Regions from separate parts of the Desulfosporosinus sp. SYSU MS00001 genome, predicted to be linked through region 4. Evidence: riboswitches for the same ligand, from Rfam matches in the RefSeq annotation. Region 4 holds a riboswitch; each other region holds the start of a gene.
The links. Region 4 has a riboswitch for cyclic di-GMP ahead of ACPUYX_RS04260 (chemotaxis protein CheW). Riboswitches for the same ligand answer to the same signal wherever they lie in the genome.

Region 1 (3,948 bases), on a different contig from region 4:
ATTGAACCCTCCAAGTATAGAACTTTTCATAATTATACCTTAGGTAATACGCTTCAAGCAAGTCAAGAGGGTATTAATTTGAAGTTGTATTCGTGTAGAACTTTTCGCAAACCCGTTCTAATCCACACAGATCGTGCCAATTATGAATAAGAACATACCAGTTAGGTACAATACTTTTGTAGAAAATGGTTTCCCCTTTGCACTTTTTGGCAACAAACGAATGAGAAAATGAGCTATTCCTGAGTGAATCAGAGTACTAGACTTCTTTAGATTATAATCTTGGTTTTATTCAGATTAATTTCAGGGAGACCCTTTATAGTTATTACAAAGGCACATAACATTGACTGAATAAAATCTTTTAAGGAAGTGAGTTCATTGAATTGTAAACCATCATTAAAAATAGCTCTTGATTTTACTATGATCATTATTTACTTACTTTTATTAAATCCTTTTGATACCGGACTGGTTTTCCACGAATTTGCAGGGGTCTTGGCCATCACTCTCTTTATCCTTCACCTCTTTGTAAACTTGACGTGGATTAAAAACATCTTTAAATTCCAATTCAGAGGAGTATCAGCAAAGAAACGACTATGTATATTCTTAATTAATATTGGATTATTCCTTTGTGTCAGCATTATAGTCATAACCGGTATTCTTATTTCTCGAGTAATTTTTCCAGTTGAATTAAGTGGAAATTCTGATTTTCTAGTATCAGTTCATAAATCAGTTTCATATTTTTGTCTAGGATTAATATCCATACATATTGTATTGCATCGAAAGTATTTATCTGCCTCCTTAGGCAGTATGCTTGCATATGGCAAAAGAAAACTAGTACTAGCTCTAGGAATAGGATTAATTCTAGGTATTATATTTGACCGTAATCTACTAGGATCTAATAAATCGTTAAGTAATCCCACGAGCCCTCCAACAGTATCAATGCGAAATTCCCTTAATCCCCCCAGCGAAGGCAACCTAACTCAGGGAGATCGACCAAATTCAAACCAGGCCTATGACAACACTCCAGGAGTTAATCACCCTAGTTTGTCCGATTATCTTGGAAACCTGTTTTGTACAGGTTGTAATAAGCATTGCCCTCTTTTAAGCCCGGGATGTAATAGAGGGGAAACCCAAATGCAAGCAGCTATGACAGAATATCAAAACTTATATGGTCAAACTTCAAGTGACACCACAATAGATCAGGGACAAGAATACAATTACAATAACAGTAATAATAGCAATAACGATAGCTATTCAATACCAAATTCGCAGGAAGAAAATCACAGAAACAGTGATCAATTTAATGATAGGACATTTCAGAACCATCGTCATAGAGGCTTTCATGGAACAGGTTTCCGAGCATAAGCAGATCCATTGTAGCTCGTACGAAGGCAGCGTCGTTAAACAAGGAGCCGCTGCAAAACGACAATCGAAAGAAATATGCATACAGAAAATTAGCCTGAGAGGACGCGTTTTGACACATCATTACGCCTTTTGGGCTTTTTTTATTAATACTTAAAAACACTTAAGCAAATACCATTGCAGATTGTGCAATAGTAACAACCTTTGCAAATTTTATCATACTAGTTATGGATTAACGTATTTTGGCTAAAGGTTTTAAATTATGTTGTAATTTGTTAAAATTTGTCTTATAATATAAGAAATGTTCTGATTTTCTCGAAATCAACATATTGTATATTTAGGGCAAATTGTTCGAAAGAGCGAGACGCAAAGCTAAAGGGTCTAACTTCCATCGGGAATATGACAGCCTAGCTGCAAACTAAGAAGTGTAAGCAGCCTTTTGTTGCTTACATTTTTAATTTCAGAAGCCGTTATTTTGGCTTATTGGGTCATATAAATACCATAATTCCAATACATATGTTAGGAAAACTATGGAAAGAGAGATGGATTTGCTTGAGTCAAGGTTCTTTACTAATCGTTGATGACAATCTTGGAATTCGAAGTCTTCTGAATGCTCTTTTTTCTTCGAAAGGGTACACCGTATTGACTGCTACTTCAGGAATTGAAGCATTGTCATTAGCGAAAGAGCAATTGCCCGACCTAATAATATCCGACATCAAGATGCCTGGTCTGAATGGCTTAGAGCTTCGCGAACAATTACATCGTTACAATCCGAACATTCGTGTCATTTTAATGTCAGCTTATACGGATCAACAAGAGATCAATGAAATACTTCATAATGGCGGTATCGATTATGTCATGACTAAGCCTTTTGATTTGGAGGAGCTCAGCATTGCAGTTGATAACTTATTATTGAACGGACATCGTCAGTAAGGTTGGCCATAGCTAAAGCCCTCATCTGTGAGGGCTTTAGCTATGCGCACACTGCAGTTATAAATTTATTTCGCACAAAGTTTTTTGCTGTCTCTATTGAAATCAATAATTACTTTTGTATTTTTCTCAACAGGATCTGGAAGCATCGCGTACCCAAGAGTCATTTCCATTAAACTCTTGCACGTTTTCCTTTGCGTCACGGTACAGCCTATATCTACTAATTCCTTTGCGCTTAGCTTTATACCCAGAGCCGCAGCATCACAATAATAATACGAACCGTTGACATTCATCCCTTCATTACTATATGGACACATTTTAAATTCCCCCTTTAAAATATAACTTAATAAGCGTTTAGGTTGCTTATAAGTACCAAAAGAAACACTTTGTCACATAATTCACAATTATAATTATTATTTGTGATTGTGAATACTATCACTAAAGGTACTATACCATATATTTGTCCTGAAGTCACTATTATTTAGCCCAACCAGCAAGAAGTTTCAACCAGGCTCTATTTCACCCCTTAGACTCCCGTTTGCCAGCACGTAGGTAAAAATAATTACAGTCAACATTAAGAGCCCCCTAGACAACAATCTAATGTCCAGGGGGCTCTTATTATTATCTCGCCTATAACCTACTTCTTAACATCTAGAGACTTTATTCCGACTTACTACTTCCTTCGACAATATCCACCTTTTCTCCCTCATTTAAAAAGCTCTGTCCTTCTGTAACTACCTCCATACCCTTTGTGATATTTCCTTTGACTTCCGTATTTTTATTGTCAGAAATACCAACCGTGACAGCTATTTTCTTAACTTTTCCATTAACAACTGCATAAAGATAATTTACATTATTCTCTATGCTGAGGGCTTCATTGGGAACGAGCAATATATTACTTTCAGTTTCAGCCGGCAGCGATATTTTAATAAACATACCTGCAGTTAAACCACTCTGTGAATTGTCAATTTTTACTTTCACTAAATACGAATTGTCCTTCGCATCCGAGTTAGGGCTGATCGTAGTAATGACTCCCGAGACCTTTTTGTCCTTCATGGCATTTATGCTCACAGGTACAGTTTGGTCTACCTTTATTTTACCGATAACAATATCCGGAACACTAATTTCAGCCACCATACTACTGGAATCAATAACCGTAACCGAACCTGATTGGCTGCTGACCATTCCTCCGACTTTAACGTCTTTAGCAGAAACTACTCCCGAGATAGGGGATACTACGGTTAGATTATCAAGCTGGATCTGAGCAGCATTGACACTTGCTTTCGCTTGTTCTACTTGTGCTTCTGCTGCTGACACTGCTAAATCATCTTGAGCAGCCTTTAACTCTATAGCAGCATTATCATATTTTGTTTTGGCGCTGTCTAAATCCTGTTTAGAAACAGCTCCCCCATCGTATAAAGCTTTTGCATTATTATAATCAGTTTGAGCATCATTATAACTGATCTGAGATTTCTCTAAGGTTTGTTGTGAGGTCAAGCGTGTTTTTGCCAAGTTTTCCTCTGCCACGGCTAAGGCCTGTTGTTGTATTTGCAGCTGAGCTTGAAGATCCGACGCATCAATCGTAAAGAGAACCTGTCCGCTGGTTACCTTAGAACCAATATCAACATTTAAACTTGAAACTCTTCCACCGGTCTTGGG
Region 2 (3,948 bases), on a different contig from region 4:
GAGCGGCCCAGAGTTCTGGCGGTTTATTGGAGTTTTTCGGCAGCCACGGTCTTAAGAGAAAGGTCAAGAAACCAAAAACGATAAACCCCCCTGCCATTCCTAAAAGGAGCCCGTGGACAACATCGCTATGACGCCAATGTCCCATTTCGTGAGCAATAACAGCCTTGATCTCCGGCAGGGTATAGTTTTTTAATAAAGTATCATAAATTACGATTCGCTTCGTACTGCCTACACCGGTAAAATAGGCGTTGGCAAAGGTTGTTTGTTTGCTGGCATCCATCATGAAAACTGAGCCAACGTTTAATCCTGCCTTTTGCGCAAGTTCATCAACCATTGCAGTAACGGCCGAGTTGGGTATGGGTTCAAAATGGTTGAAAATTGGGGATACGACAATGGGCCAAAAGAAATATTCTACAAGGAGCCAAAGACTGAACAACAGTGAGCCGACTAACCACCAATAACGGGATAGCCTATTGACCAACAGGAAGAAAACAATTCCTCCTGCCAGAGAAAGAACAAGATCGATACTCGTATTTTTCAGATAATCAATCCACCAAGCGACTTGACTTTGGGTACTAAAACCCCAGATTTTCTGCCAGTAGTACCCGCTATAATAGGAGAAAGGCAGGGAAATTAAAGTGCTTATAAGCCATATGGCCAGGATGGAAAGGAGGGAAACTACCCAATAATTTCGGCCGGGATTTCGGATGCGCTGAACGTAAAATTGCCCTCTGGCGCTAAAAAGCAGCCAGGTTAAAAAACCGATTTGGAAACATAAATGAACGATATAAACAATACGCGGGGTGTAATTGTATATTCTGGCCTTCTCTGCCAAAGCTAAAGAAAAATACTTGCTTATGGAAGGATCGATCGGCTTGGGAAAGAGTGCGGAAATGAAATAGAGAAGTGCAAAGACCACAGTTAAACTTAGAAGAAGGAACCAAGCCTGAGAAATACGGCGAAAGCTATTGTTAATCGTCATCATTCTTTATTACCACCTTGCAACGTTGCTTGTATGTTATTATTATAGATCCATTAGGATGACAATGGAGGTTGAGAGAATTGAAAATAGCAAACGGCGTTGAGGCCCTTGAACTGACAGTTAATCTGATGGGGCGTCAAACAACTATCTATCCAACACTATTTTGGGATAAAGACTCTGTAATTCTAGTAGATGCCGGTTTTCCGGGTTTAGAACCGCAAATTAAGGAGGCCATTGAAAAAACAGGGATTTCCTTTGAGCGCTTGAGCAAGGTTATCATAACTCATCAAGATATTGACCATATTGGCAGTTTACCGGAAATCTTGGCTTGTGCAAAGCAAAAGGTTGAAGTTTTAGCACATGAGAGTGAAAAACCTTACATTCAAGGTGATAAGCCCCTAATCAAAGCGGAAACTGCAAAACGATCGAAACTCTTTGACACGTTGCCGGAAGACCAACGGAAACGAATTCAAGCGGTATTTTCCAACCCGCCTAAAGCTATGGTCGATAGAACTATTGAAGATGGTGAAGAGCTCCCCTATTGCGGAGGAATTATGGTCATCCATTCACCGGGACATACTCCCGGTCATATCTGCTTATATCATAAGGCAAGTAAAACGTTAGTGACTGGAGATGCCTTAACTGCCGACGACGGCCTATTATCGGGACCGAATCCCTCAGCTACTTACGATTTGGATGAAGCTAATAAGTCAGTGAAGAAACTAGCTCAGTTTGATATGGATAATGTTATTTGCTATCATGGGGGCGTATTGACGAATGATGTACAAGAACAGATCTTACAGCTAGCTTTTTAAATTATGCTTAAGTAACAACAAAATTGGGCTCTACAGTCAACAAGAGTTGTTGATCCGCAGAGCCCAATTTTTTGTGTTGATCCCTAAGTAAAAATTTAAAGAGATATAGTAAAAAATATAGAAGAGAATATAGAAAAATATAGCAAAAATGTATTTAAAGTTATTGACAAATGTGTTAAAATACTTCACGAGAAGATTCTCGGAAATACGACATTCTGTAACTGCGTTTTACCAATATATATAAAATCTTCATTTATGTTACCTTATCTCGAAAAATGTTCTGAATAAGGGCAAAATATCTGAAAAGGTATGACGCAAAGCTATGGGTCTAAAGCAGGAAAGCCCCTGCCATGATTGCCAGGCTGCCGGAGGTTTAGATATGGATAATGTCTTCCTACAATTACGGAAGGCCCGAGAAGAAAAGGGAATAGAGTTAAAAGACGTAGAAGAAATTACTAAAATTCGAACGAAGTATTTGCAAGCTTTAGAAGAAGGGAACTTTGGAATCCTTCCTGGAGGAGTATACACAATAGGCTATTTGCGTTCTTATGCACGTTTTCTGGGACTGGATGCTGATAGCTTAGTACATACCTATCGAATGGGGGTAACTGAAACTGATTTGGAAACTAGGCTTGATGTTCCTCCTAAAAAAGAGACTGGCCTATTTTTTAGATTCTTGAAAGTAAATAGCTTGAGAGCTTTAAGACGATGAACTTAAAACGGTCTAGACCTGAAGCAAAAGTTTTCAAAACTGTAAATAACCAGCCCTCTTACCTATATTTAAGTAGGTAGAGGGCTGGTTTTTTTAGACCTGCATACCGAAACTTATCAGTAACTTATCAGTGTACAGCAGTAGATTTGCTGCAGCTAGAGTCCCTTTTCAAGGGATAATAGTCTAAATTGGGTCTCTTTACGATAATCTATTTCTCCTCAGAGCTATCTGGTTTATCCTCAGGCTTAGAATTTTGGCCAAACCCCCTGGCATCAAAAGGGGAACGACCTTCTTCGCTGCCGAAATGCTGAGCAAAGTGTCTGCCATGGAAGGGTGGATGACCGCCTCTCCGGTCACAATGAGGGCCAAAACCTCTGCCGTCAAAAGGCGGATGCCCACCATGTCCATGTTCAAGTCCATGCCAATGTGGTCCGGGTTCAATATTACCGAATTGTTGTTCTAAGTTATCAATAATACGACTCAGATAATCGCTGAGAGCAGATTGCTCCTCTTGATTTAGACAGCTAAACAAGGACTCAGTATCTTTCTGCTGCTCATTTTGGTCAGATACCGTTTTTCCTGTTTCCGTCAAGCGCACCTCCATAACACGGCGGTCAGTTTGGGAAGGGGTCCTGGTTATAAAACCGCTGCGCTCTAATTTTGCCAGCAATTCCCCCAAAGATTGGGAGCGGATGTCCAAGATATCGGAAAGCTCTTTCTGACTAATTTCCGGCTTTAACTTCAGTAGAGCCAGTACCCGCCCCTGGCCGCGATGAGAGTCTCCCATAGGACCATGGTGTCTGTGGTTGTGTTGATGATAGCGGTGAAGCAGCCATTCAAGGCGGACAAATTGATCAAATAAGTCTAGATCATTGTTATTCATAATTAACCCTCGCTTTCTAGCAGCAATTAATAATTAGTAAGGTACCTTATGAATTATATTATAAAGGTACCTTACTAATTTGTCAATTCATGATTTAGGTACTTTCTGCAATGAAGAAATAGTGCCTTTTGGATTTAAGGTTTTAAATAAGCATGATTTAAGTTCGATTCGCATTAATAAGGACCGTTGAAAATCTTATAATATTTTTCAAGTTATAGACGATATGTACGAACTTTTAGATGATCGTCCTCTAAAAGTATGAAAAAAGATCATACTGTATTTTCTGATTGTTTAGAGATATCCTTGAGGTAAATGAAGGATTCCTGATTTGGTAAGCGCGTTTTCATCAAACAGGATGTATAGTCAAGGATGGAAAGGAGGTGAGCAATACGTGGCAGTGAATCAGTCGGTGTCAAAAAGAAGGAATGCGGGAAGCAGCGGTCAAGAAGGGGTTAAGTTTTGGGATAAAATTGATGCCCGGGTTATGACGGTCATATCCTTTATTGTTGGCATTCTATTTTGGGCAGGGATCTCTTCTTTTCCGCAGGTTGGGGCT
Region 3 (3,948 bases), on a different contig from region 4:
CCTACCTCTTAACAATCTATCAATTATCCATTGGACATTGCTGATAATCATAAAGCAGTTTCTTTAAAAGTTCTAACCCCTCGATAATTTTCTCTTGGTCCTCCGATGTTGCTGTACTTAAAGCACCGGAGATTTTTTTGACGATTTGTTGATGTAAGCGTTGATGTATCTCTGCAAATTTTGGTGAAACACTGACATACACGACCCTTCTATCTTCCTCACTTCGCTTTCTTTCAACAAGACCCATGTTTTCCAAACGGTCAATAATCCCTGACACGGTACTGTTGGATAAGCTGAGTTTTCCACTTAATTCAGTAATCTTAAGGGTCTTTTCCTTACCCAATATTCCCATAACCATCATTTGAGGCATAGTAATGCCGCTCTCTTCAAAGACATTCCCCTTATTGTGTCTAAAAAGAATCATAATTTCTTGAAACAGCTTGGCGATTTGATAACTTTGATTAGGATTTTCCATCATCCGTACTTCCTTTGTTCACTTATTTCGTTAACGTATATTTCGGTGGCGTATATTTCGTACACGAATTATATTAATCGGTTTGCAAGTTATTGTCAACCAATTTCAAACATAAATATCATTTTAGAATATCCAAAGCACTGTCTATATATTTAAAAAACAAAGGACAGAAGCGTCCTTTGTTTTTGTTTTATAATTAATGTTGTTTCGGTGGTTGTGGTTGGGCATACTGAGGATTGTTACGGGTCTGATCCATATAACCGGGTGCCACTTCTCGTTGTCCGTTTGGCTGAGGATCTTTTCCGTACTGAGCCGGCCCACCATATTTCTCGTTAGGATTTTCTTCATAAGAAAACTCGTTTCCTTGATTCCATGGACCGCGACTATCCCCTTGGCCGGTGGACATATTCATATATTTTTTCGAGAAATCCGAATCTCTGAAGTCTTTGTTTACTCCTGATCCCTGCAGCGTTTCGATTGCTTTCATAAATGAGAAGTTATGAGACTCTTCCCGACTTAAAAGGAATCGGATCATGTCTTTAACGCCGGCGTCATCCGTTTGCTGCAGAAGACGCTCATAAATCAATTTTGCCCTCAGTTCTGCCCCGGCATTTGATGAAAGATCTGTATACAGGTCTCCCATGGAGTTGACATAGGTTGAAGTCCATGGAACACCGGCAGAATTCACGAGCAGAGGGCCTCCCCCGAGTAAAGCCATATGATTCGCCGCAAAGTCTTTGGGAATATTGTCAACTTGTCCAATGAGCATTCCCAGGGCTTCCCCCACCATCTCCAAATGACTTAATTCTTCGGCAGCAATGTCCTGCAGCAAATCCCTAATTTTCGGATCATTACAACCTAAGCTTTGAGAAAAATACTGCATAGCAGCTTTAAGTTCGCCATTGCCGCCCCCAAACTGTTCCAATAACAGCACTGCGAACCGGGGGTCAGGTCGATCAACATGAACTGTGTATTCCATATCCTTGACATGTTTAAACACCCAAATAACCTCCTTACTTTTACGATATGACTCATCTAAGTTATCTGAATTAGTATTTGTTTGTCCTAGCTGTTTTATCCTAAAAAGTTTTTATCTTGACGGCAACTTCCAATCCTTGATATATTATTAATGATTAAAATTTTGCGTTAAAAGTGAAAAATTCCATTTCGGTTGGGGTAAACTTCATGAAAGTGAAGGGCGCTAAAGTCATGGATCTAAAGCTTGAAGCTGCTGCTTAGTCAGTATTAAGCTATGATGGCCAGACTACAAGATAGAACTTCTCTGGGGAGAGCAGTACGTGGGACTGCTCTCCCCTTTTATATCTATCTAAGCGAAAAACTCCCCCCTTTTTATACGTGAACAGTACCCCTTACTATTTTCGGTGGGAGAAGAGTATATTCTTCAGCGATCGCATTTGTTATGAGCTATGCGCTTTCGGCAAAAGTGTCCAGAGGACACTTTCGTCATTGAAGTTTCGATGTTCAGTTTTTGCCGAATGAGTTCACTCGCAAGCAACTATTTCAAATAATTATTGGAGGTGTGTAGATGCTTATTTGGATTGCTACAGGTATTTTTTTACTCAGCTATTTATTTATTATTATGGAGAAATTTCCGCGATCCGTTATCGCCGTTTCCGGAGCTGCACTAATGATTATCTTGGGGATTGTCAATCAAGAAAAGGCAGTAGAACACGTTGATTGGAATACTCTGGGATTGCTAATTGGTATGATGCTCATCGTAGATCTTACCCGCAGGTCAGGTGTATTTTCCTTTTTAGCTATCTGGGTCAGCAAAAAAGTAAAAGGAAATCCGATCCTGCTCCTGATTTCCTTGTCACTCCTCACCGGTATATTATCGGCTTTTTTAGATAACGTCACAACAGTCTTGTTAATAGTACCCGTAACCTTATCAATTGCTGATGAGTTAGAGGTTGATCCGATTCCCTTTCTCTTTTGTCAAATTCTTATGAGTAATATCGGCGGTACCGCCACTCTGATCGGAGATCCGCCAAACATTATGATAGCCGGGCAAACGGACCTCAGTTTTATGGATTTTATCCTCAATCTTGCACCAGTGATACTCATTATTATTGCAGTGACTTTGTCCCTTTTTTACTTTGTTTATCGCCAAAAGTTAATCACCGAAGAATCCTTAAAAAGCAAATTAATGCTGCAAAATGAGTGGGATGAGATTAAAGATTTTGCCCTCCTCAAAAAATGTTTAGTCGTTTTAGCCCTTGTTATTTCAGCCTTTTCTTTTCATTCCCTTCTGCATTTAGAGACCGCAACCATTGCCTTAAGCGGAGCTATGCTCCTAATGCTCTGGACCCGTGAAGAGCCTGAAGATATCTTCTTGGCTGTGGAATGGCCGACGCTCTTTTTCTTTGCCGGATTATTTGTACTTGTCGGAGGGCTTGTCGAAACCGGGGTCCTTGATCGTCTGGCACAGTGGAGTATTAGTTTGACAGGGGGGCAACCTCTCTTAACCGCCCTTTTAATCCTCTTTATATCCGCAATCCTCTCTTCATTTCTTGATAATATCCCCTACGTAGCAACCATGATCCCTTTAATCCAAAAATTAGCCCTGCTTAGTCATCTCACGCCGGCTCAGACCCAACCCCTGTGGTGGGCTTTAGCCTTGGGTGCTTGCCTCGGAGGAAACGGCACCTTAGAAGGAGCTTCAGCTAACCTAATCGTGGCTGGAATTGCCGAAAAGAATGGCCTCAAAATTCGTTATATCCAATTCTTAAAAGTTGGTTTCCCCACGATGCTGATCACAATCTTTATTTCAGCCGGATACCTTATACTCCGCTATTATTAATATTAAAGTTAAAATTCGCCAAACAGTTTAAAATTGCATTTCGGACAACATCCGTTACGCAGGCGGCTGACAACCATCGGCTCGCGCTGGATTACAACTTCCCCGCATTTAGGGCAAAAGGTTGTACTGCCTCCACTGACATTTCCAAGATAGACATAGGGGAGTCGTTCCTTGGCAATCTTAAATAATTGTTCTAATGTTGTTGGTTCTGTTGATGGAGTCGATAGCCGGTAGGCCGGGTGATAACGGCTGAGATGCCAGGCAAGAGGAGTATTTAGGTTGTACAGCCATTTTGACAATCTGGTAATCTCCTCAGAATCATCATTAGCTCCGGGAATCACTAAGGTCGTGATTTCCAAATGGACACGCCCAGCTAAACGTTCAACGTTTTCTAAGACCCAGCTTAATTTTCCCCCGCAATAATGTTGATAAAAGGATTCGGAAAAACCTTTAATATCGATGTTGACCGCATCAAGCCAAGGAATCAGTTCCTCGATAAAGCGTCCGGACATTGTACCATTGCTGACAAGAACCACTTTTCCGCCTTGTGCACGTACGAGAGGTGCGGTATCTCGAATCATTTCAAACCACATGCTCGGTTCAGAATACGTAAAACACAATCCCAAGGAATTACGGGCCTGTAGAGCAAGTT
Region 4 (3,948 bases):
CGTTATGGCCGACTCGAGGCAAGTGATCAGGAGGTAATGGAAGCGGCGAAGGCCGCACGCGTCGATAGTTTCGTTCATACACTGCCGAAGGGTTATAATATGGTACTCAACGAGGAGGCTTCTAATGTCTCGCAAGGGCAAAAACAACTCTTGACTATTGCCCGAGCCATCTTGGCTGATCCCAAAATACTTATTCTCGATGAGGCCACCAGTTCTGTCGATACCCGGACGGAAGTCGAAATTCAAAAGGCTATGGATCACCTTATGGAAAACAGAACGAGTTTTATTATTGCCCATCGTTTATCAACAATCCGCGACGCGGATTTGATTCTCGTCATGAACCATGGTGATATCATAGAACAGGGGCACCACAAGGAGCTTCTGGCAAAAGGCGGCTTTTACGCTAACCTTTACAATAGCCAGTTTGAGGCTGCTGAAGCTGGCTAATGGTAAGAGGCTCTTGATTGCTCAAGAGCCTCCTTAGACTTTCCCGGCTGAACGGCATTTTTAAATACAGTTATGGTTCTCTAATAACCAATAAAACTCCGGAAAGTATTAAAACTGAACCTATCACAAATGGGAGCCCCACGTGTTCGCCGAGAAAAAGCCAGCCCAACAAAGTCCCTGATAGGGGCTGGAAGAAGAAAAAGAGACTTCCGCTAGCGGCCTCGACCATCTGCAGGCCTTTGTTCCACAAAAAGAAAGCAAGAGCAGTAGAAACAATGCCAAGATACAAGATTCCACCCCAGATCGCGGGACGGGCCATGACAGCGACCGGAATTTGGCTTGCCTGAGAAGCCGCAAAAGGGGTAATAATTATTGTTGCTATAAAAATCGCATAGGTCGTAACAACAAGTTGAGAGTAAGTGCCGGGAACTCGTTTTATGAGTACAGACATTAAGGCCCAAGTTACTGCTGCAACGCCTAAGATTAGTCCTCCAAGCTGATACGTTTTACTAATATCTCCGATTCCAACAATGCACAAGACGCCAATGGTTGCCAAAAGCACCGAGAGTCCTTTGCGCAAGGTCATTGTTTCCTTTAGCAAGAGACGAGCGAATATAACCATGAAGGCCGGAGTTGCTGAGGTAATAATAGCCCCCATCTGAGCCGTAGCTAGTTTTGTTCCCAGAAATTGAGTCCAGATCGATAGGGCATAGCCTGTTATCCCAATCATCAGAATTAAGGGGATGTCACGCTTACTTATGCGCCAAGATTGATGAGTTAGGACTGCCATAGCTGAGAGCACGAGGAGCGCGATTATATAGCGCAGCCACACTAACTCTAAGGGTGGTATGACGCTAAGAACCACTTTGCTAATGACATACATACCTCCCCAAATTGTCGCAGCTAAAGCTAAATATATAGAGCCTAGTTTATTTTTGGACATTTAAGTTCCCTCCGTCTTCAATGAAATTAAGTCCTTATTCCAGACGGAAGATGCATAATCCACTTCGATCCGTCAGGATAGAAGGGCTGCGGGAACATCATTTTCAAACAGTGGTGCTGAAAACATGCCAATTCACCTCCGTAAAAAGAAAATTCGCCTTTACAGGCCAATTTTCCTCTGAACTGTTAAATTAAACTTGTATAATGATGATTTTAAAATTGTTCATAGACTTGAAAATAACTTAAGGCAAAATATTCACTATATTTTTATTAGTTTCAACTTTTAATTACATTATTATGCTATAATATACACCAAAAGACAAAGGCAAACTTGGTGAAAACCAAGGACGCAAAGCCACGGGTCTTTCTTCATGAGGAAGATAGCCGGGTTGCAGAAAATGGTAAGAAACGTCTTTGTCGTCGAGAATATCCTATCTTGGCGATTTTTTCTTTCTTGGTAAAGGAGTGATAATAAGAATTTAAAAATCCTGAAGGGAGTGAATTGTATGAGTTCTCTGCAGCTAGTTGTTTTTAGATTGGGTGATGAAGAATATGCCTTGGAAATTACTTTTGCTCAGGAGATCATTCGAATTCCGGAAAGAATAACTAAAATGCCTTATTTGCCTTCCTACATAGAAGGAATGATTGACCTGAGAGGTAAGGCAATTCCAATTATTGACTTAAAAAAGCGATTTGGTGTTGAACAATCTGAGCGAGGTGTTGACAGCCGTTTGCTTATTTTGAACATAGAGAATGTAGGAATTGGGATAATTGTGGATGATGTCTCAGAAGTTATAAAGGTCGAAGAACAATCGATTGAAAGACTTAATGCAGAACTATCGAGTCTTGGAAGCAGCAAAGTGCAAGGTGTTGTTCGGATTGACGAGCGTTTGATTCTTTTGTTGAACGGGCTGAATTTTAAGGCTGAAGTTTTAACGAGCAGATAGGGACGGGAGTGATTTAAAGATGATAGCTTTAGCGGGTGTTGAGGCGTGTAAGATCATGGCTGGATTTATGGCCGATTTAATACCAGGCGGAGTACTGTTCGGAGTTGTGGAACATGACACCTTTGTTTGGGTGAAGACCTCTGAGTCGTTTACGTTAGACATTTTTCAGGTTGGCAAGAGGTTAAAGGAAGATACAACGACGGTGCAGGCAATGCAGAAAAAGAAGGTTCTAACGCAAAATATTCCCCGTACGGTTTATGGCATGAGAGTAGTTATCGTCTCAATTCCTATCATCGATGATAAAGGAGATGTCTGGGGTGCATTCACCATAGCATTCCCTAAATTACACCCCGTAGCTGCCGCTTTTAGAGATTTTGCTCCAATTTTAGCTGAGATGTTCCCTGAAGGGGCTTATATATATATGTCAGATTTAACGAAGATCGCTTATGCACAGGCCTCGGAGAAATTTGACATGCCGTCAATAGCAGTAGGCTATGAACTAAGGGAAACAGATATCGCGTATCGGGCGCTGCAAACTAAAAAACCAATTATTGAAGAAATTGACGCTTCAAAATACGGGCAGCCACTAACTATTGCCAATTTTCCCTTGTATGATGATGAACGTAAAAATCTCGTTGCAACTCTGGGGATTGTGACACCGAAAAAAACGGCAGTTACCCTGCGTGAAATGTCAATCAACTTAGAAAGCAGTCTTGAAGGTATAGCCGCCGCCATAGAGGAGCTTTCAGCCTCAGCGACGGAAATACACACCAATGAAGGGGAACTTAATACTGATATTAAAGGGATAATAAATGTTTCAGAAGAGATTAATGAGGTATCGGCTTTTATTAAAGAAATTGCTGATGAAACGAAAATGTTAGGATTGAATGCAGCTATCGAAGCAGCCAGAGCCGGAGATGCAGGCCGCGGTTTTGGCGTAGTTGCTGAGGAAATAAGAAAACTCTCTGCTCAATCAAAGAGCACGGTTCCCAGAATTAAACAATTAACTGATACAATAAAGCAGAAAGTTGAAGAAGCGAGCCGAAAAAGTAATATCTCCTTAGATGCCAGTCAAGGACAAGCGGCTGCCTCGGAAGAGATTTCTGCAAGCATCGAAGAAATCACTTCCATGTCAATGGAATTAAGCAATCTCGCCAAAACTTTATAGTTGTTTTCTTTTTTAGCTAATGCTTTATTTCCTGGCGGACCTGTTCAATTTTATTAGACGCTGAGACAAGATCTTCTTTGCTATTTTTTAATTGAGACTTACTCAGATCACCGGTACTGCTCAAACTATCGTTTAGTTCAAATAGCGATGCTGTGAGCAATCTGGCTGCTTCGGTTAAATCAATGATCATTTGGCTGTTCTGGGATGATTGTTTTAGAGCATTAGCATTCAGGTAGTCAGTGGAGGAAAACTGATATAATTTATCTAATGTGGCTGTTATTTGTTTCTTATTGATTTCTTTTGAAGCTGCTATCTCTTGATATTGTTTTAAGATATCTTCCAGAGAACTTTCAATTTCAGCGGGGGTCATAGAAGGATTTGCAATTGTCGGTATAGTATCTGAAAAATCCTGCCAGGCAGATACTCTTTGGTTGAACGCTAATT

Region 1: linked by a shared signal. The riboswitch ahead of ACPUYX_RS18575 (response regulator) and the one ahead of ACPUYX_RS04260 (chemotaxis protein CheW) in region 4 are both predicted to bind cyclic di-GMP.
Region 2: linked by a shared signal. The riboswitch ahead of ACPUYX_RS10045 (helix-turn-helix domain-containing protein) and the one ahead of ACPUYX_RS04260 (chemotaxis protein CheW) in region 4 are both predicted to bind cyclic di-GMP.
Region 3: linked by a shared signal. The riboswitch ahead of ACPUYX_RS15030 (sodium:proton antiporter) and the one ahead of ACPUYX_RS04260 (chemotaxis protein CheW) in region 4 are both predicted to bind cyclic di-GMP.

What each region holds. Positions count from the first base shown of each region.
Region 1 covers NZ_JBNFTW010000013.1:13,206-17,153, reverse strand. Annotated here, with positions in the region: gene ACPUYX_RS18585 (YqeG family HAD IIIA-type phosphatase) at 1-2, opposite strand, end outside; gene ACPUYX_RS18580 (DUF4405 domain-containing protein) at 376-1,362, shown strand; cyclic di-GMP riboswitch class I at 1,691-1,778, shown strand; gene ACPUYX_RS18575 (response regulator) at 1,912-2,292, shown strand; gene ACPUYX_RS18570 (hypothetical protein) at 2,358-2,606, opposite strand; gene ACPUYX_RS18565 (efflux RND transporter periplasmic adaptor subunit) at 2,950-3,948, opposite strand, start outside.
Region 2 covers NZ_JBNFTW010000004.1:290,386-294,333, forward strand. Annotated here, with positions in the region: gene ACPUYX_RS10035 (M48 family metallopeptidase) at 1-985, opposite strand, end outside; gene ACPUYX_RS10040 (MBL fold metallo-hydrolase) at 1,063-1,797, shown strand; cyclic di-GMP riboswitch class I at 2,077-2,167, shown strand; gene ACPUYX_RS10045 (helix-turn-helix domain-containing protein) at 2,177-2,509, shown strand; gene ACPUYX_RS10050 (MarR family winged helix-turn-helix transcriptional regulator) at 2,718-3,392, opposite strand; gene ACPUYX_RS10055 (ABC transporter permease) at 3,784-3,948, shown strand, end outside.
Region 3 covers NZ_JBNFTW010000008.1:112,890-116,837, forward strand. Annotated here, with positions in the region: gene ACPUYX_RS15020 (MarR family transcriptional regulator) at 20-478, opposite strand; gene ACPUYX_RS15025 (manganese catalase family protein) at 672-1,475, opposite strand; cyclic di-GMP riboswitch class I at 1,641-1,747, shown strand; gene ACPUYX_RS15030 (sodium:proton antiporter) at 2,022-3,296, shown strand; gene amrS (AmmeMemoRadiSam system radical SAM enzyme) at 3,305-3,948, opposite strand, start outside.
Region 4 covers NZ_JBNFTW010000002.1:184,189-188,136, forward strand. Annotated here, with positions in the region: gene ACPUYX_RS04250 (ABC transporter ATP-binding protein) at 1-447, shown strand, start outside; gene ACPUYX_RS04255 (DMT family transporter) at 518-1,390, opposite strand; cyclic di-GMP riboswitch class I at 1,704-1,786, shown strand; gene ACPUYX_RS04260 (chemotaxis protein CheW) at 1,896-2,336, shown strand; gene ACPUYX_RS04265 (methyl-accepting chemotaxis protein) at 2,356-3,504, shown strand; gene ACPUYX_RS04270 (hypothetical protein) at 3,521-3,948, opposite strand, start outside.